One region of the Paenibacillus sp. GD4 genome, then DNA from elsewhere that is predicted to be linked to it. Evidence: riboswitches for the same ligand, from Rfam matches in the RefSeq annotation. Region 1 holds a riboswitch; the other holds the start of a gene.
What was found. A riboswitch is a leader RNA that binds a small molecule or an ion and turns the genes downstream of it on or off. The one in region 1 is predicted to bind cyclic di-GMP.
Positions count from the first base shown of each region.

Region 1 (7,506 bases):
CAGAAGCACCTCACCTTGATGCAAGTCGGCCGCCGCAATCTTGCCCTCCGCCTCCGCCAGGGTCATCACCGTTTGCGGGTGAACGCCCATCTTCGGCACCTGCACGACCTGCAGCATTGACGAGTTCAGCTGGGCATTTTCCTTCACGGGCTGTTTGACCGAAACCACCTCGATCAGCGTTACATTCGCTTCCGATACCATATCGAACCGCTTCATATATTTGGCGAATAAAAAGGTCGTCGCCAGCCCCATGATCAAGGCTACAATCAAGATCAGTTTCGCTCTCATCCTCTTCGATTCACCTACTCTGTCAGTCTGATGGCGTAAGCTCCGCGCGATACCGCGCCAGGATCCACGATTCCCGTATCCGCCCTTTGGATGAACATTCCGGATATGGACGTATCGTTCGCACTCATCGGCTCCATGATGTAAAAATAAGAGAAGCCTGTAATCATCACATTCTTCAACTGATTGCCCTGGGATTCGATCTCCCTGTAAACGGGAATCAGCAGGATGCGCGGGCAGTCCCGGTGATGCGTCTCGCCCGGAGGATACGGGCATTCGTCCAGCCGAAGCCGCACACCTTCTCTCGTTTTTCCGGCAATGTTACCTGTCTGCGTGTCGATCACCGTACCGATTTTCAGTTCGCTGCTATAGCCTCGTCTCAGGTTGTCCTCATAGGTAGAGGCTCCCGTTCCACCCAACGCCAGCACACCGAAATTACCGGCCTCGACCTGTGTCTGGTCTACTTTCAGCTTATAGACTCTTCCATACTCCAGCGGGATGTTCTCGTTGATGCCCAGCGGTGCCGCTCCGACGGCGCTTCCCATCACGCCGATTTCGGCCGTCGCCTTGGCTTGTACCGGCGCCAGCTCCCAGCCGAACATGCGGGCGAAGCCCAGCGGCACCTCTTTGCGGAGCGATACGCTGACCTTCTGTCCCATCGAGACGCTCGTGCTTTGCACATGGGTATGCTCCTCGTGCATTTGCAGCACCGTTTGGATAACGCCGCTTACCTGCTCCTGGGTGCGGGTCAGCTCCTGAGCGCCGGACAGCACGGCGGCATTGGCGGTTTTCTGCAGATGGCTCTTCGTCACGAACAGGATCCCGCCATCGACAACCAGCGCCGCCGTTGCCAGCAGACCCGCCAGCAGCAGGGCGGCCAGCACCAGCGAGCTGCCCTCCTGCTGACGCACGAGCGCTATTCCTCTCGTTCTCATCAAGCTTCCTCCTTTTGTGGTGGACATGGACTTACTCTACTCGAATGGTGGAATGGGCTGACACGACGGGGGACGGCAGAAATTTTGATATGACCGGTGTCATGAAGGGCAGCGGATACCGCAGTGTCACCGTCACGAATTGCCCGGACTTCCGATTCGCTTGCGTCGGGGAAATCTGTACCTGCAGGTTCGCGCCGCCGCCAAGCCGGACATAATTCCGTGCGAAGGCGATGATTTCAGCGTCCGTCTTGCCAAGGCCCCCTTGCCGGACCGTCTCCTGCGCAGCCAAATTCATATGCAGATAAGCGTATAGCAGTCGTCCGAAGTCGAGGGTTCCGCAGGCCAGCAGCAGCAGCACCGGCAGCAGCAGTGCAAGCTCGGTCAGCGATTGGGCCTGCTGGTTCCGCAGAAGACCGCGCAGCCAATGATGTCCCTTGGTTTTCTTTACACCAGCCATGTCACGTTCCCCCACTCGTTCGTCGACCAGAAACAGACGAACGTCCCTGCTGCAATCGCGATCCCATAAGGGTAAGTCTTCGTAAGGGCATCCATCTTCCCTTTCAGCGTGAGCCGCACCCCATAGCGGAAGCTGTAGAAGACCATGATCAGATAACGGGCCCAAGCCCAGGCCTCCTTATGAATTACGATCAGCACCAGCGCGATGAGACCGCCGCACAACATCATACTGAGAGAAGCGGTCAGGACGAATGATGTTCCCTTGCAGGCGCCGATCAGCGCAAGCAGCTTGACGTCTCCGGCCCCCATACCGCCCAGCAGATAAGGAATCAGCAGTACACCGAGTCCAACTGCGAACCCTGCCGCCGCAAAGCCGATGCCCGCCCAGCCGCCGTGGGCCGCATGCAGCACGAACGCAGCCATGAGGGCGGGAAAGATAACGTGATTGTAAATTTTCCGGCTGCGAAGATCCGTCACGACACAGACTGCAAGCACCGTGAGTAACAGCACATTGATCACCATGCTGGAAAGCCCCCCTTCCGGCGAATTACGCCTTCGATAAAAAAAGGGCCTGCGATTCGGCAGCCGAAGCGTCAGACCCTTTGTTTGCCGCTCCCCGCCGTCCCTCAACGGTTCGAAAGTATCGAACCACGGAGAGGAGCTGCAGCGCGTTTCCTTCCAGGCCGTGCTTTACGGTGCAGCAGGAGCAGGGGCCTGGTCACGGCTCTGGACATCCGTCAGAGCGTCGGTAAAGATCTCTTGAATTTCTTCCCGCAGCAGAAACAGCGTTCCTACTACGGCAACGCCGATAACCCCCAGTACCAAGCCGTACTCTGTCATCCCTTGTCCTTGCTCGTCCTTCACCAACGCCTTCAATTTGTTCAACATAAGTAAACCTCTCCTTTTTCTTGGTTTTTTGCTGATGGTCCTGCCCAATCTTAGGTGAGTTCTAGCGGGCTTCAAATCGCACAGCTTGTCCAATCCTGGTCTGTGTCTGCCCCAGCCATCCGGCCGGCAGCTCTACTGCAGAGACGGCATCAGGATACAATCTTCCGACCTTACCCGGTGTCATCGCCTGATCCATGGCTATGATGCGTCCTTCAGCATTTAAGTACAGTACATCAATGGCATACTTCATTCCAAACGTATGGACCTGTCGGCAGGGCTGCAGATGAAGCCCGGTCCCCGGCTCCAGCGTCTTGGTGAACATGAGTCCAATCAGCCGTTGCATGAACGTATGCGCCATTCGGACCTGCCCTGCCAACAGCTCTCCCGTATCCCGGTTAACCAGCTTCATCATCAACCGTCGATCCTCCTCTCTGCATAACAAAATCCCCTGCCTTTGCGGTCGACCCGAAAGGAGGGGTGCAGAAAAAAAACGTGCACAAAACCCGTCGTCTTTCGGTAGCTGGCTGGCGTAGCGTGCGTTATCACGCGGTAGCCCCTGTAGCTTTGCGTCACCGGTTTTCACCGGCTTTGCCTTTATCGAGATCCTGCGAATTTTGTCGCGAGAATCTGATTCGATGTTCACATCATACCTCTGACGGTCATGAATCGACATGCATCTGGAGACGGAATGTTCACAATATTTTTTCTAGTGCTTCCCACACTCGCAATCCCTGTCCAATGGCATACCCTGGAAATGGGGAAAAGAGCCTTTCGCAATAGGAAAAGGCTACTTCAATCCCCCCCAAAGGAGGATATTGGAAGCGCTTTTATATTATTTGTTAAATCTGGATCGAATTGGCCTGCGGCGTATTTCTTGGGCTTTCAGACACAAGATCAGGCCCTAAGGAGCAAGCTCTTGAAAGAGTCCCAGCGCATCAAGGTAATGCCTCTCTACCCTAAACGACACTGCCTGTGATTTTGTTGCAGTACAATTCTTTGCCTCTAAGGGGCGAAGGACTTTCCTCAGGCAACTCAATTTGATACTATGGAAGGAATAAGTTTTTTCAGCGGCACCCCCGCGGTGCGAGTAAAGAGGCCTCTTTTGGTATATGCTAAGTGGTAATCAATTCCTGTCCCTAGAAAGGTTGATCTCTCGTGGAAACGACAAAAACGGCACCTTCCTCATCCTCTAATTTTATTAAGCACATCGTGACGGAAGATCTCAAATCAGGCAAAGTGAAGGAAATCGTCACCCGCTTCCCGCCGGAGCCGAACGGCTACCTGCACATCGGTCACGCCAAATCGATTATCCTCAACTTCGAGCTTGCAGATGAATTCGGCGGCAGAACGAACCTGCGTTTTGACGATACGAACCCGCTGAAGGAAGATACGGAATACGTAAACGCCATTAAAGAGGACGTCAAATGGCTCGGCTTTGACTGGGACGGGTTATTTTTCGCCTCCAATTATTTCGATGAAATGTACAACCGGGCCGTTCTTCTTATTAAAAAGGGCAAGGCCTACGTCGACGACCTCAGCGCCGATGAAATCCGCGAGACACGCGGTACCCTTACGGTTCCCGGTACCGAGAGCCCATATCGCGGCCGCAGCGTAGAAGAGAATCTTGACCTGTTCGAGCGCATGCGCAAGGGCGAATTCGGCAACGGCGAGAAGGTGCTCCGCGCCAAGATCGATATGAGCTCGCCAAACATCAATATGCGCGATCCGGTCATTTATCGTATCGCCCATGCCCACCATCACAATACCGGGGACAAATGGTGCATCTACCCGATGTATGCTTATGCACATCCGCTGGAGGATGCCATTGAAGGCATTACCCACTCCATCTGTACGCTGGAGTTCGAGGATCAGCGCCCGCTGTATGACTGGGTCGTACAGGAGTGCGAGATGCCGAACGTTCCGCATCAATACGAGTTCGCCAAGCTGCGCCTGACCGACACGATTATGGGCAAGCGCTACCTGCGCCAAATGGTGGAGGACGGTATCGTTGACGGCTGGGATGATCCGCGCCTGCCGACGATCTCGGGTGTACGCCGCCGCGGCTTTACGCCGGAGGCGATCCGCAATTTTATCCGTGAAACCGGGGTGTCCAAGGCGTACAGCACGGTGGATTTTGCCCAGCTCGAGTATTTTGTCCGCGAGGACTTGAAGCTGAAGGCACTGCGGACGATGGCGGTGCTGCAGCCACTGAAGGTCGTCATCACCAACTATCCGGAAGGCCAAGTTGAAATGCTGGAGGCGGAGAACAATAGCGAGAACCCGGACATGGGCCATCGCCAAATCCCGTTCTCCCGCGAGATCTATATCGAGCAGGACGATTTCATGGAGGAGCCGATCAAGGGCTACCACCGCTTATATCCCGGCAACGAAGTACGCCTCAAGCACGCGTATTTCATCAAATGCGAGGAAGTCATCAAGGATGCTGCGGGCAACGTCATTGAGCTGCGCTGCACCTACGACCCGGAGACGAAGAGCGGCACCGGCTTCACGGGACGCAAGGTGAAGGGCACGATCCATTGGGTCGAAGCTTCCCGGGCGCAGGCTGCGGAATTCCGCTTGTACGAAGCCCTCGTGCCGGATGACAGCAATCCGGACAGCGAGTCGTTCGCCGACCGGATCAATCCGAATTCGCTTCAGGTGCTTCAAGGCTATGTAGAGGAAAACATGGCGGGCGTAAAAGGGCAAGAGAAATTCCAGTTTTTCCGTCATGGATACTTTAACGTGGACCCGAAGCATACGACAGCCGAGAGGCCGGTATTCAACCGGATCGTATCGCTGAAGAGCTCATTTGATGTAAAAAAATAAATATGGAACCGGCAAGGGCCTCCCTCCTCTCACGTCTCACGACGTACGGCAGGGAGGCCTTCGCTTGTTCACCATGTATGTATGATTCTGGAACAGAGTGCGGATGATATAGAGTGCAAGGTAACAGCAGATGGAAGAGGACCGGTGAAGACCGGCCCAAAACTTGGAGGAGGTACCTTACCGATGAGCGAACAGCAAGAGAACCGCAAGGAGCAAGAGTACCCATACAACGATGAGATGACCATTGTGCAGAACTTCTTCCAGAAGCATGCGGATGCTGCGCAATTTATCCGCTCCAGCTTCCCTGACCAGATCGACTTCCTGGATGATGCGGATCCCGAAGCTCTGTTCGAGACAGACAACTCCGCCGAAGATACGGAGGCATGGGATCATAACGAGACAGCCATGCAGACGGAAGTAGGCCCTGAGGATGCAGACCTTCTTGCGGCGGATCCCATCGATACGGACCATCCATAGAAGCGGCGAGCTTTCGCCGCTTTTTTTCTTATGGTCTTTACCGCATAAACCCTTTTTTCTAACAAATACTAAATTTAGCAACACACATGAAGGGTGATTGTGAACGTTATGCGCGCAATATCCATGCTTCAGGATGTCTTGGACCAATTCGGAGATTGTGCCGACCTAAGCCAACAATCTCTGCCCGAGCTAGGGATCACCCTTCTCTTTTTCCACGGTCTAGTGGATGTGAAGCTCATGGAGCTTCATGTCTACAGTCCCTTACACCATATGGATACTCCTGACGGGCTTGACTCCCTATTTCAAAGAGGGATTTACCAAAGCTGTCAAGACCCAGTGAAGGTTACCGAGCTCATCCTAGAGGGGAATTGCGCCGTCTTTCACGCGGATGGGGTCCATCTTGTCAATGTCTCGGGCACCAAAGCAAGACCTGTCAGCAACTCGGACACGGAAACCGTCATCACGGGGCCGCACGATTCCTTCACGGAGGATTCCGACACCAACCTTTCCCTCGTCCGGTCCCGGCTGAAAAGTCCGAAGCTGAGGGTGGTCCAGTTCAAGGTCGGCGAGGTCACCAAAACAAAAGTTCACCTGCTCTATATCGAGGGCATCGCCAACGAACAGCTGTTAAGTGATCTAAAAAACCGTGTGCAGGACATTGAATTCGACGGCGTTCTGGACACAAATATTCTTATCCAGATGATTGACGACAACGCCTATTCGTTATTCCCGCAATTTCTTACCTCGGAACGGCCTGATGTGGCGATTTCCAAACTCCTTGCAGGAAGAATCGTCGGAATCTGCGACGGAAGCCCTTTCGCCTTCTGTGCACCGACAGGCTTCTTCGACTTCTTCCAGTCCGCAGACGATTACAGTCAGCGCTGGCTGTTGGGAAGCGCAACGAGGCTGCTGAGGCTGCTTGCTGTGGTGATATCGCTCATGTTTACTGCGTTCTACGTTGCTCTGACCTCCTATCATTACGAAATGATTCCGGAGGACCTAATCAGCTCCATTGCCAAGTCCCGGGCAAGGGTCCCCTTCCCGCCGGTATTGGAGGCGCTCATAATGGAGGTTACGATAGAGCTGCTTCGAGAAGCCGGCGCCCGTCTTCCCAGCAAAATCGGCCAAACCATCGGCATTGTCGGCGGTATCGTCATAGGCACCGCGGCAGTGCAGGCAGGCTTCACGAGCAATATCTTAATCATCGTCGTTGCCATTTCCGCACTGGCCTCCTTCGTCATTCCCAGCTATGTTTTGAGCGGATCGATCCGTCTCGCCCGTTTCGGTCTTATTTTGATGGCAGGCATACTAGGCAACTACGGAATCATCCTTGGCATTTGCATTTTGGTCATTCACTTATCGAGTCTGACGAGCCTAGGCACGTCCTACCTAGTTCCTCTCACGCCGTTTTCACTGAAGGATTGGAAGGATACATTTATCAGAACAGGCTTGAAGTGGATGACAACCAGGCCTTCTCAAGCGAAGCCAAGGAATCGGGTTCGAATGAGAATGAAGCGGTAAGGAGCGAGCATGAACAACGAGAAGCTGCACAATTATCATCTGTTTACCCTAATGTACATGATTCAATCAGGCATTACCCTGCTCAGCCTTCCCCGATTGCTTGCAGAGACCTACGGTA
Region 1 covers NZ_JAVCYK010000001.1:2,431,809-2,439,314, forward strand. The annotation lists gene cpaB (Flp pilus assembly protein CpaB) at 1-288, opposite strand, end outside; gene RAC89_RS11460 (pilus assembly protein TadG-related protein) at 303-1,220, opposite strand; gene RAC89_RS11465 (TadE/TadG family type IV pilus assembly protein) at 1,252-1,677, opposite strand; gene RAC89_RS11470 (A24 family peptidase) at 1,665-2,198, opposite strand; gene RAC89_RS11475 (Flp family type IVb pilin) at 2,367-2,564, opposite strand; gene RAC89_RS11480 (DUF192 domain-containing protein) at 2,626-2,976, opposite strand; cyclic di-GMP riboswitch class I at 3,077-3,167, opposite strand; gene RAC89_RS11485 (glutamine--tRNA ligase/YqeY domain fusion protein) at 3,720-5,390, shown strand; gene RAC89_RS11490 (hypothetical protein) at 5,574-5,867, shown strand; gene RAC89_RS11495 (spore germination protein) at 5,991-7,388, shown strand; gene RAC89_RS11500 (GerAB/ArcD/ProY family transporter) at 7,398-7,506, shown strand, end outside.

Region 2 (7,506 bases), 2.2 Mb from region 1:
ATGGATCCGCGCTGCGAAAGTAATCCGGATGACCTCCCTGCAAGCGTAAAGGTACGATGCGGTCGGGAGCATATTTATATGGATTCCAAACCGGGACTCCGCTTCGGCTTCGTTCCCAGCCTCCCCAAGTGCCTATTCGGGTAATCGGATCCGTGCGTCGTCCCTTCCCATTCACTGCGTACATATACATGGTGGAGGAAGCCTCTAAGGACGGAGGAATCGCGCAGCGGGGCGAGCCGATCTGAATGATTCGTTCGACTGGCAAGCCATGCTCCCGAAGCAGAAGCTCGCCTGCTTGCACACCGGCAACACCGCCGCCGCTGTGACCCACGAGCCAAATAGCTCCCCCTTGGTAAGCTTCGAGAATACCGCTAACGGACCGCCTTCCTCCAAGCCAAGCCGGCTTAACGCTGCGTACGAAGGGCAGCATGTCCTTCCGGATCTCGTGCAGCTGACGATAAAGCGAAGTGTACCAATCTCCGTACGGAAAGAGAAGCTGCGTCATCACATGAAACCCTTTTGCTTCATACATTTGCGACAGCTTCTCCGCGAACTCCTTCATAAAGGTCGGTGCCGTTGCCACTCCCGCCAGGAAGCTAACGTGCAGCATACGGCTAGGAGTCGTGCTTGAAGGACTGGGCATGAATGATCCTCTCCATAATGCTCGGATGGGAAGAAGTGAACAGCTTGACCAAGAACGGCGGATTCACTTCGCTTAACGAGGAGGAGGCCAGCTTCTGATACATGCTTACCGCGCCATCCGTACTCCCGATCAGCTCGAAGGCGTATTGATCGGCAGCCTGCTCGGCGTTGCGCGATACCGCATTGGAGACGGGGCTTGCGACAAACGCTAAGAGTGACATCAGCAGCAGGATCAACGGAAGCGCAGCAGGCTCATTCGGCCTGCCGACTCCCCACCCTCTCCCCCATCGTGCAATGGCATATCGAAGGATGATGCTGCCTGCCCACAGTACGACGAATGTGGATGCAATGGCTCCGAAGGCGCTCCATTCCAGATGGTGCATCACGTAATGCCCCATTTCATGAGCCATGATAAGGAGTATTTCCGGCTCCTCCATACGCTTCAGCGTCGTATCCCACAGGACGATCCGCAGACTTCCCCCAATCCCGTTCACATAGGCATTCATGGCATTCGTCTTTTCCGACATCATGACCTCATAGACCTGATCGGCGGGAATTTCGGCCTTAGCGGCCAGGCTTAATATTTTCTGTTCGAGCACCGGGTCCGATAGTCTTGAGAACGGGTTGTACAGAGGATCAATGATGACGGGCTGAATATACATCATAAACAAGCTGAAGGGAACGGAAAGCAGCCACAGACGAAGCCACCAGCGTCCTCCCTTGCCTATAATCCAAAAGGCAACGGCGGCAACAAGCACCATCAGCACGTAATTGACCCCGAAGGAAATCAGTTTGTCTTTGACCCAGCTGGGGATCGACTGTGTTGAAATCCCGTAATATCGGGCCAAGGAAAAGCTGGTGATCCGAAGCGGAAGAAACCACAAAAAGACGGCGCCTTGAAGCAGAAGTACGAAAACAGGCAGTCGGAGAAAAGCAATCGGGACGGATTGAGAGAGTCGATCCTGCCACTTCCGAGCCCAGCCGGTCGTCAGAAGGATGAGGTAAAGGCCCCATTCCCAAGGGTAGCTGAGAAAAAATAAGCCGTTACGCAGGGCGGAATAAACAACGCTTTGCTCCCATTGCTGCGGGGAGAGGAAGGTTGCCGGATCTGCCGCCGTCCCCTTATAGGCTTCCGGGATCGTATGGCCTGAGGTAAACCAAAGATACACGATAATGAGCAGCATGAATACGGATAACGAGTAAAAGTACGTCCGAATGAAGGATCTTTTGCTAAGCTCGGCCATAGGTACCTCCTGATGTGACGGGTTATTCCTATCATACAATCTCTATTCCTTTGTTTACAAATTCATTTCCTTTTGGCAAAAAAGAAAAGACCGGATTGCCCGGTCTTTCCTCCTTATTTCGCCCCGCCACCGCCGCCGCTCTTACCTCCACCGGAGCCGCCTTGCCCCATTCCGGATTGCTCCTTATCTTTCCCGGAGCCTTCTTTGTCACTGCCGCCCCCGCCGCCGGAGCTTTGCTGGTCGCCTTGGCCTCCGCCGCCATCGTTCTGCTCCTGATCTCCGCCTCCTTGGTCACTGCCCGTCTGTTTGGCTTGACTTTGGCCGCCTTGACCTTGACCTTGAGACTGACCCTTCTGGTTATTTCCTCCACAGGCACTTAAGCTCCATACTAACGCTGCCGCTAAGAAAAACAATGCTGCCTTTTTCAATATACTTCCTCCATCGTAAGTGTAATTTTCTGTAAATCAAAACTAGTGTGAAGCTTTTGCTATTTTATTATTCATGGATGGCCCCGAATCATCCGTGTTTCTAAATGAATTGAATAAATCGGTTACTCCCTGTACACAGTAAAATATAGTTACAATGGATTCTACCAACCAGGAGGTACTCACCATGTTTCCGCAAAATCAAAACTCTTCCTATCAGCAATTTCTTGAGCAGCAGCAGCAGAGACAAATGGAACAAGCCCGTCAAGCCCAGCAGGCAATCGCCATGAACGGACTCAGCAACTTCACCCAGCAGGTTCGCGATGTACAGCAGCAGTTCATCCAAGTGCAACAGGATTTGCAGCAGGCGCAGTCTCAAGTTCAGACACAAATGGAGGCCCAGCAGCGACGCATCATGGAAATTCAACAGCGCTTGCAGCAGAGCATTCAGCAAATGGACGTACTGGTACAAGCATCCCAATACCAAGCGGCTCCTACGACCAATCAAAGACTTATGTAGACAAAAAAAGAGGCAGCGATCGTCATGCGAACGCTGCCTCTTGAGTTATTGCCGAATCAAGTCCATAGTCCTTGGCGATCATCCTCTTGGATGGCGCCATGCTCATCGATATCCGCTTCCACCCCGTGTTTATCATCTCTTCGAAGCCCAAGGCGTTCATGCGGCTGCACGTCTTCCCGCTCTCGGTTTCCCTTCGTCTCATCCATAGAGCCCATATCTTTGTCCCTCCTTATCGAGGGATAGCATATCCTATCCGAAGTCAACTCATACGCCTAATGGCATTCCTGCAAATAATCGCGAATCACCTGCAAGGCATCCATCAGCTCAAGGAGTTCCTCCTTCGTGGACTGCTTCAGGCATTGGGTTACCTCTTCCATGATCAAGGAGCTAACAGCTTCCTCCTGATAGACATCCTTCTGTACTGCTTCTGCACTTGACGCCATAGCTCCTCCACTCCATTCCATTCTACTCTATTTATTTAATACATGCTCGAATGCATCCTGGATTCTTTGTTTATCGAACGGCTTCACAATAAAGTCTGCAGCTCCAGCTGCAATCGCTTGCACCAGTAAAGACTGCTGACCCATGGCTGAGACCATAATGACCTTAGCCCTGGGATCCAAGGAAAGGATCTCCTTCAGCGCAGTAACGCCGTCCATTTCCGGCATAGTGATATCCATCGTGACCAAATCCGGGCAAAACTCTTCATACCTTTGAACGGCCTCGCTTCCGTTGGAAGCCTCGGCGACTACCTCATACTCAGAATCCTGCGAAATCATGTTTTTTATGATCATTCGCATGAACATCGAGTCATCGACGATCATAATCCGTTTGACCTTACGTCGCTTGGTTACGAAGGCTGGCAACACAAATACCCCCCTTTCCTATGCATGCCTAAAGGGAGGTACACTCATACTGACCCCATTCCTTCGGCAGCTGGCTGACATGGTTGTTCACTGTAGTCCCTTTAGCTTTGCGTCGCTGGCTTTCGCCAGTTTTGCCATTTATCGAGAATGCCATATGTAGTTAATCCAAGTTAATTATACCATGACCTGCTGCCAAAATCGACATGATTTTCCCTACGCTATTGGACCTAATCGTCCTCCCGAGAGTGTAAGGAATCCCTTGAAATAGCTCACTGCCCGCGGACTCCGTGCTGTAAATGCCTGAGAATAAGCTCATAGTAGCTACGGTCATGTGGGACCAAATCCCCCGCTGAAATGCTTCGTTCTACGGGAATCAGGCGGCCCTGCTTCAGCTCCACGCCCGATGCGCGTATGGAAGTCGCTGCTCCTGAGAAAAGCAGCTCCAGTCGGCTCAAAGGAATCTCGAACAGCCCTGTGACCTCTTCGGCTTGCAACCGGTAGTCTGAAAGAGGCTGGTCACAGCGGTACAGGAATACATTACAAAATTCGCAGTCGCGTCTTCCGTCCGCAAGCACCTTATTGCTAGAATACATCCCGCAGAACGTCAAGTCCGCATAATCGACAATAAGTCCCAGCTCCTCCTCCAATTCACGGGTGCCGTCTTCCACGCGCTCTCCTGCCGACAAATGCCCGGCACACGAAATGTCCAGCCTGCCTGGAAACGTATCCTTTTGCGGATGCCTTAGCTGAAACAATAATACCGGCCCCTCATCCCTGACGGTCCAAATCCAGCATTGAAAGGTTTGGTGCCATAATCCCTTTTGGTGCACCTCGGTCCGGCCGGCCGTTCCGATCCGCATCCCGTTGTGATCAAATATATCAAATAGCTCTTCGTGTCCCGGCATAGGAGCCTCCCTGCTTTGATCTATTGTATAGTAAAAACAGTTATAGTATTATAGGCGCAGCGAGTTATGTTATGAATGAGGAGTAGATTACCCGTGAGTGTACATGAAGCAATAACTTCCCATGTGAAGAAGCAAAATTCCCATCTTGAGCAATTTCTTAAGCTGGAAGCGAAGCGCGAGGAAGCCATCGATCAAGCTGTAGCTGCCTGTGCGGCTGGCCAAGCTTTTACGGTAGACCGGATTAACTATTGGACCGCACAAATCAATGCACATGCGATGAAGGGCATTTCCCCCACGCGTTCGCAGGTCACCGTCCAAATGGTCTGCGACTACGTATCCAAGAAATCCCAATAAGCGCCGGACTTGGAGGAGAAAAGCCAGCAGGACGGATGAACATATCATCTGCCGGCTGGCTTTCTTCGTGTCGTTATAACGACTTCCACTCCTCAAAGGAAATGCCCTCTTCTACCGCAAATACAAAATCGTCGATATCATAGATTTGGGCGGCAATTTCCGATTCGATGGCCTTCTCAAGAAACTCAACCTGATCGGTTAGAATAGGTGCCTTCTCCTTCATGGCACAGAGGATGATTTCGGTTTCAATCGGATCGAAACCTTCACCGAATTGAGCGTCCTCGAAGGAATTCATGACGGTGAAGGTGACCCTATCGTTGATCGGCATCGGAGGACTGATCCTCCAAGGCACGGCCAGAGCCCGCTCGATTTTTTTGCGATTAAACGGGTCCTCAAAAAAGGCAATCAGCTCTTGAATCTTCACCCGTACATGAGCCTCATCAGCCGGGTCGGGCATTATGGGCTCCGGACTGTCCTTCAGCTCATAAAGCTCCCTTATCGTGGAATAAGGAATAATATAATCAACCGGCTGACTTGGCAGCATCAATTCCCCATAGATGGCCGTCAAAACCGCTTCGATGACAAACCGCTTGCTCATCTTACGCTTCTTCCCCCTCCTGCTGCAATACTCTAAGATTATCATAACAGACAAGCGAATCCTTGACAAAATATAAACGCCTTCCGGGTAACGAATTATACTCCTTGCTTAACCGCTTCAACCAAATTCTCTTGATTTTTTTACCGAAGGTTGATATTTTAGTAAGGCTCTGCAACTTTACTTTTCTCTGGAGACCTGACATTACATGAATCGATTGCAACTTGTTCGTTCCCAGCTGTGGTTACTTATCCTGATTGGTATCATCGCCATCTCCTTCTCCTCCATCTTTATCCGCTGGTCGGAGGCCCCTGTATCAATCATTGCGATGTACCGTCTGTTCCTAACAGCACTCCTGCTTCTGCCTCTGTTACCGAAGCATTGGCCGGATGTTAAGAGACTCAGCCTGAAGGACTGGCATCTTTTGTTCTGGTCCGGGCTTACTCTGGGACTTCATTTCTTACTATGGATGGGCTCCCTGCGTTATACAACAGTAGCAAGCTCGACCGCTATCATGTCATTGGAGCCGCTGCTCGTCATGCTGGGCTCATTCCTGCTGTTCGGCCACCGCACGAAGGCTTCGGCTATCCTGGGGATGACCATCGCCATGATCGGAGCATTGCTGATCGGCTGGGGGGATTGGGGGCTGGAGGGCAGCGCTCTGTACGGCGACGTCCTATCCTTCTTAGGCACCGCTGCCGTTGCCGTTCACATGCTGGTGGGCAAAACGCTGCGCGAGCACATCTCCGCATTCGTATACAGCTTCTTTGTTTTTGTCCTGGCCGCCGTCGTCCTTGCATTCTATAATGCAGCAGCAGGTTACTCTTTTAGTGCCTATCCTCCAAAAGAATGGGGCTTATTCTTACTGCTTGCCGTCGTCCCCACCCTATTCGGTCATTACTTGTTCAATTGGTTGTTGAAATATATGAGTGCCACCTCAGTCTCGATGAGCGTTCTCGGAGAACCGGTCGGTGCGACACTGCTCGCTTTTCTTCTGCTTGGCGAACCTGTTACTTGGCTCCAGGCAGCAGCAGGCAGTCTGTTGATCTTCGGAGTTTGGCTGTTTCTTACCGTGAATGAGAAAGCAAAGAACCCATTCGAATAAGGAATGGGTTCTTCTTTTTAAGAGAACGTCATCAAGATGCCGCCTTCCCCCGCATACGTTCCGATCACGGGACCCATCTCGGAAAAGACAACCTCCTGAAATGCATATTCGTTCACAACACGCTTCATAAACTCTATGGCCCTCTCATTACAATTGCTGTGGGCGATACCCAAAATAAGGCTGCCGGTATTTCCCTTTACCTCTTCCAGCTTTTCCATCAGCCTCCCTACTGCTTTGGGAGTTCCGCGAACCTTATCGATGACCTCAACCGCCCCCGCTTCGCTCGCTTGCATAACGAGCTTTATGTTCAATACGGAAGCAATGGCGCCTTTCGCACGATCCAAGCGCCCTCCCTTGATCACGTTCTCTAAGGTGTCCAGGCTGAAATAGGTTTTAGCCCGCTCAATGACCTTACTCAATCGATCAGCCAGTTCATCAAGGCTGGTAGCCGCCTCTCTCTCTCTTGCTGCTCTATACACCAGCAAGCCTAAACCTAAGGATGCCGTCTTCGAATCCAGTACCCTGCAGCTGCCCCTATAGCCGGACGCTTGCAGCATATCCGCTGCCAGCAGCGCATGCTGATAGGTGCTGCTTAGATTTGATGAGATCGTAATGACCAGCATATCCTCGTCCTTATGCTCTTCCATGATTTGAAGAAAATCATACGGGGAAGGACTTGCGGTTTGGGGCAGCATGGAATGGGTTTTCATCTCCTGATAAAAGGCGGCATTACCGCGTTCCAGGTCAAAGCTCTTGCCTTCAAAGCTGACATGCAGCGGGACGATCCGGACTCCCCACTGCTGCACGATGTCGACCGGCAAATCTGCGCTGCCGTCAGTAATAATGGTAA
Region 2 covers NZ_JAVCYK010000001.1:253,679-261,184, forward strand. The annotation lists gene RAC89_RS01065 (hypothetical protein) at 1-643, opposite strand, end outside; gene RAC89_RS01070 (M48 family metallopeptidase) at 615-1,886, opposite strand; gene RAC89_RS01075 (hypothetical protein) at 2,000-2,314, opposite strand; gene RAC89_RS01080 (hypothetical protein) at 2,499-2,831, shown strand; gene RAC89_RS01085 (hypothetical protein) at 2,888-3,046, opposite strand; gene RAC89_RS01090 (hypothetical protein) at 3,104-3,274, opposite strand; gene RAC89_RS01095 (response regulator) at 3,302-3,655, opposite strand; cyclic di-GMP riboswitch class I at 3,760-3,843, opposite strand; gene RAC89_RS01100 (NUDIX hydrolase) at 3,967-4,602, opposite strand; gene RAC89_RS01105 (DUF2533 family protein) at 4,696-4,956, shown strand; gene RAC89_RS01110 (ADP-heptose synthase) at 5,030-5,554, opposite strand; gene RAC89_RS01115 (DMT family transporter) at 5,760-6,656, shown strand; gene RAC89_RS01120 (DegV family protein) at 6,674-7,506, opposite strand, start outside.
Region 2: linked by a shared signal. The riboswitch ahead of RAC89_RS01095 (response regulator) and the one ahead of RAC89_RS11480 (DUF192 domain-containing protein) in region 1 are both predicted to bind cyclic di-GMP.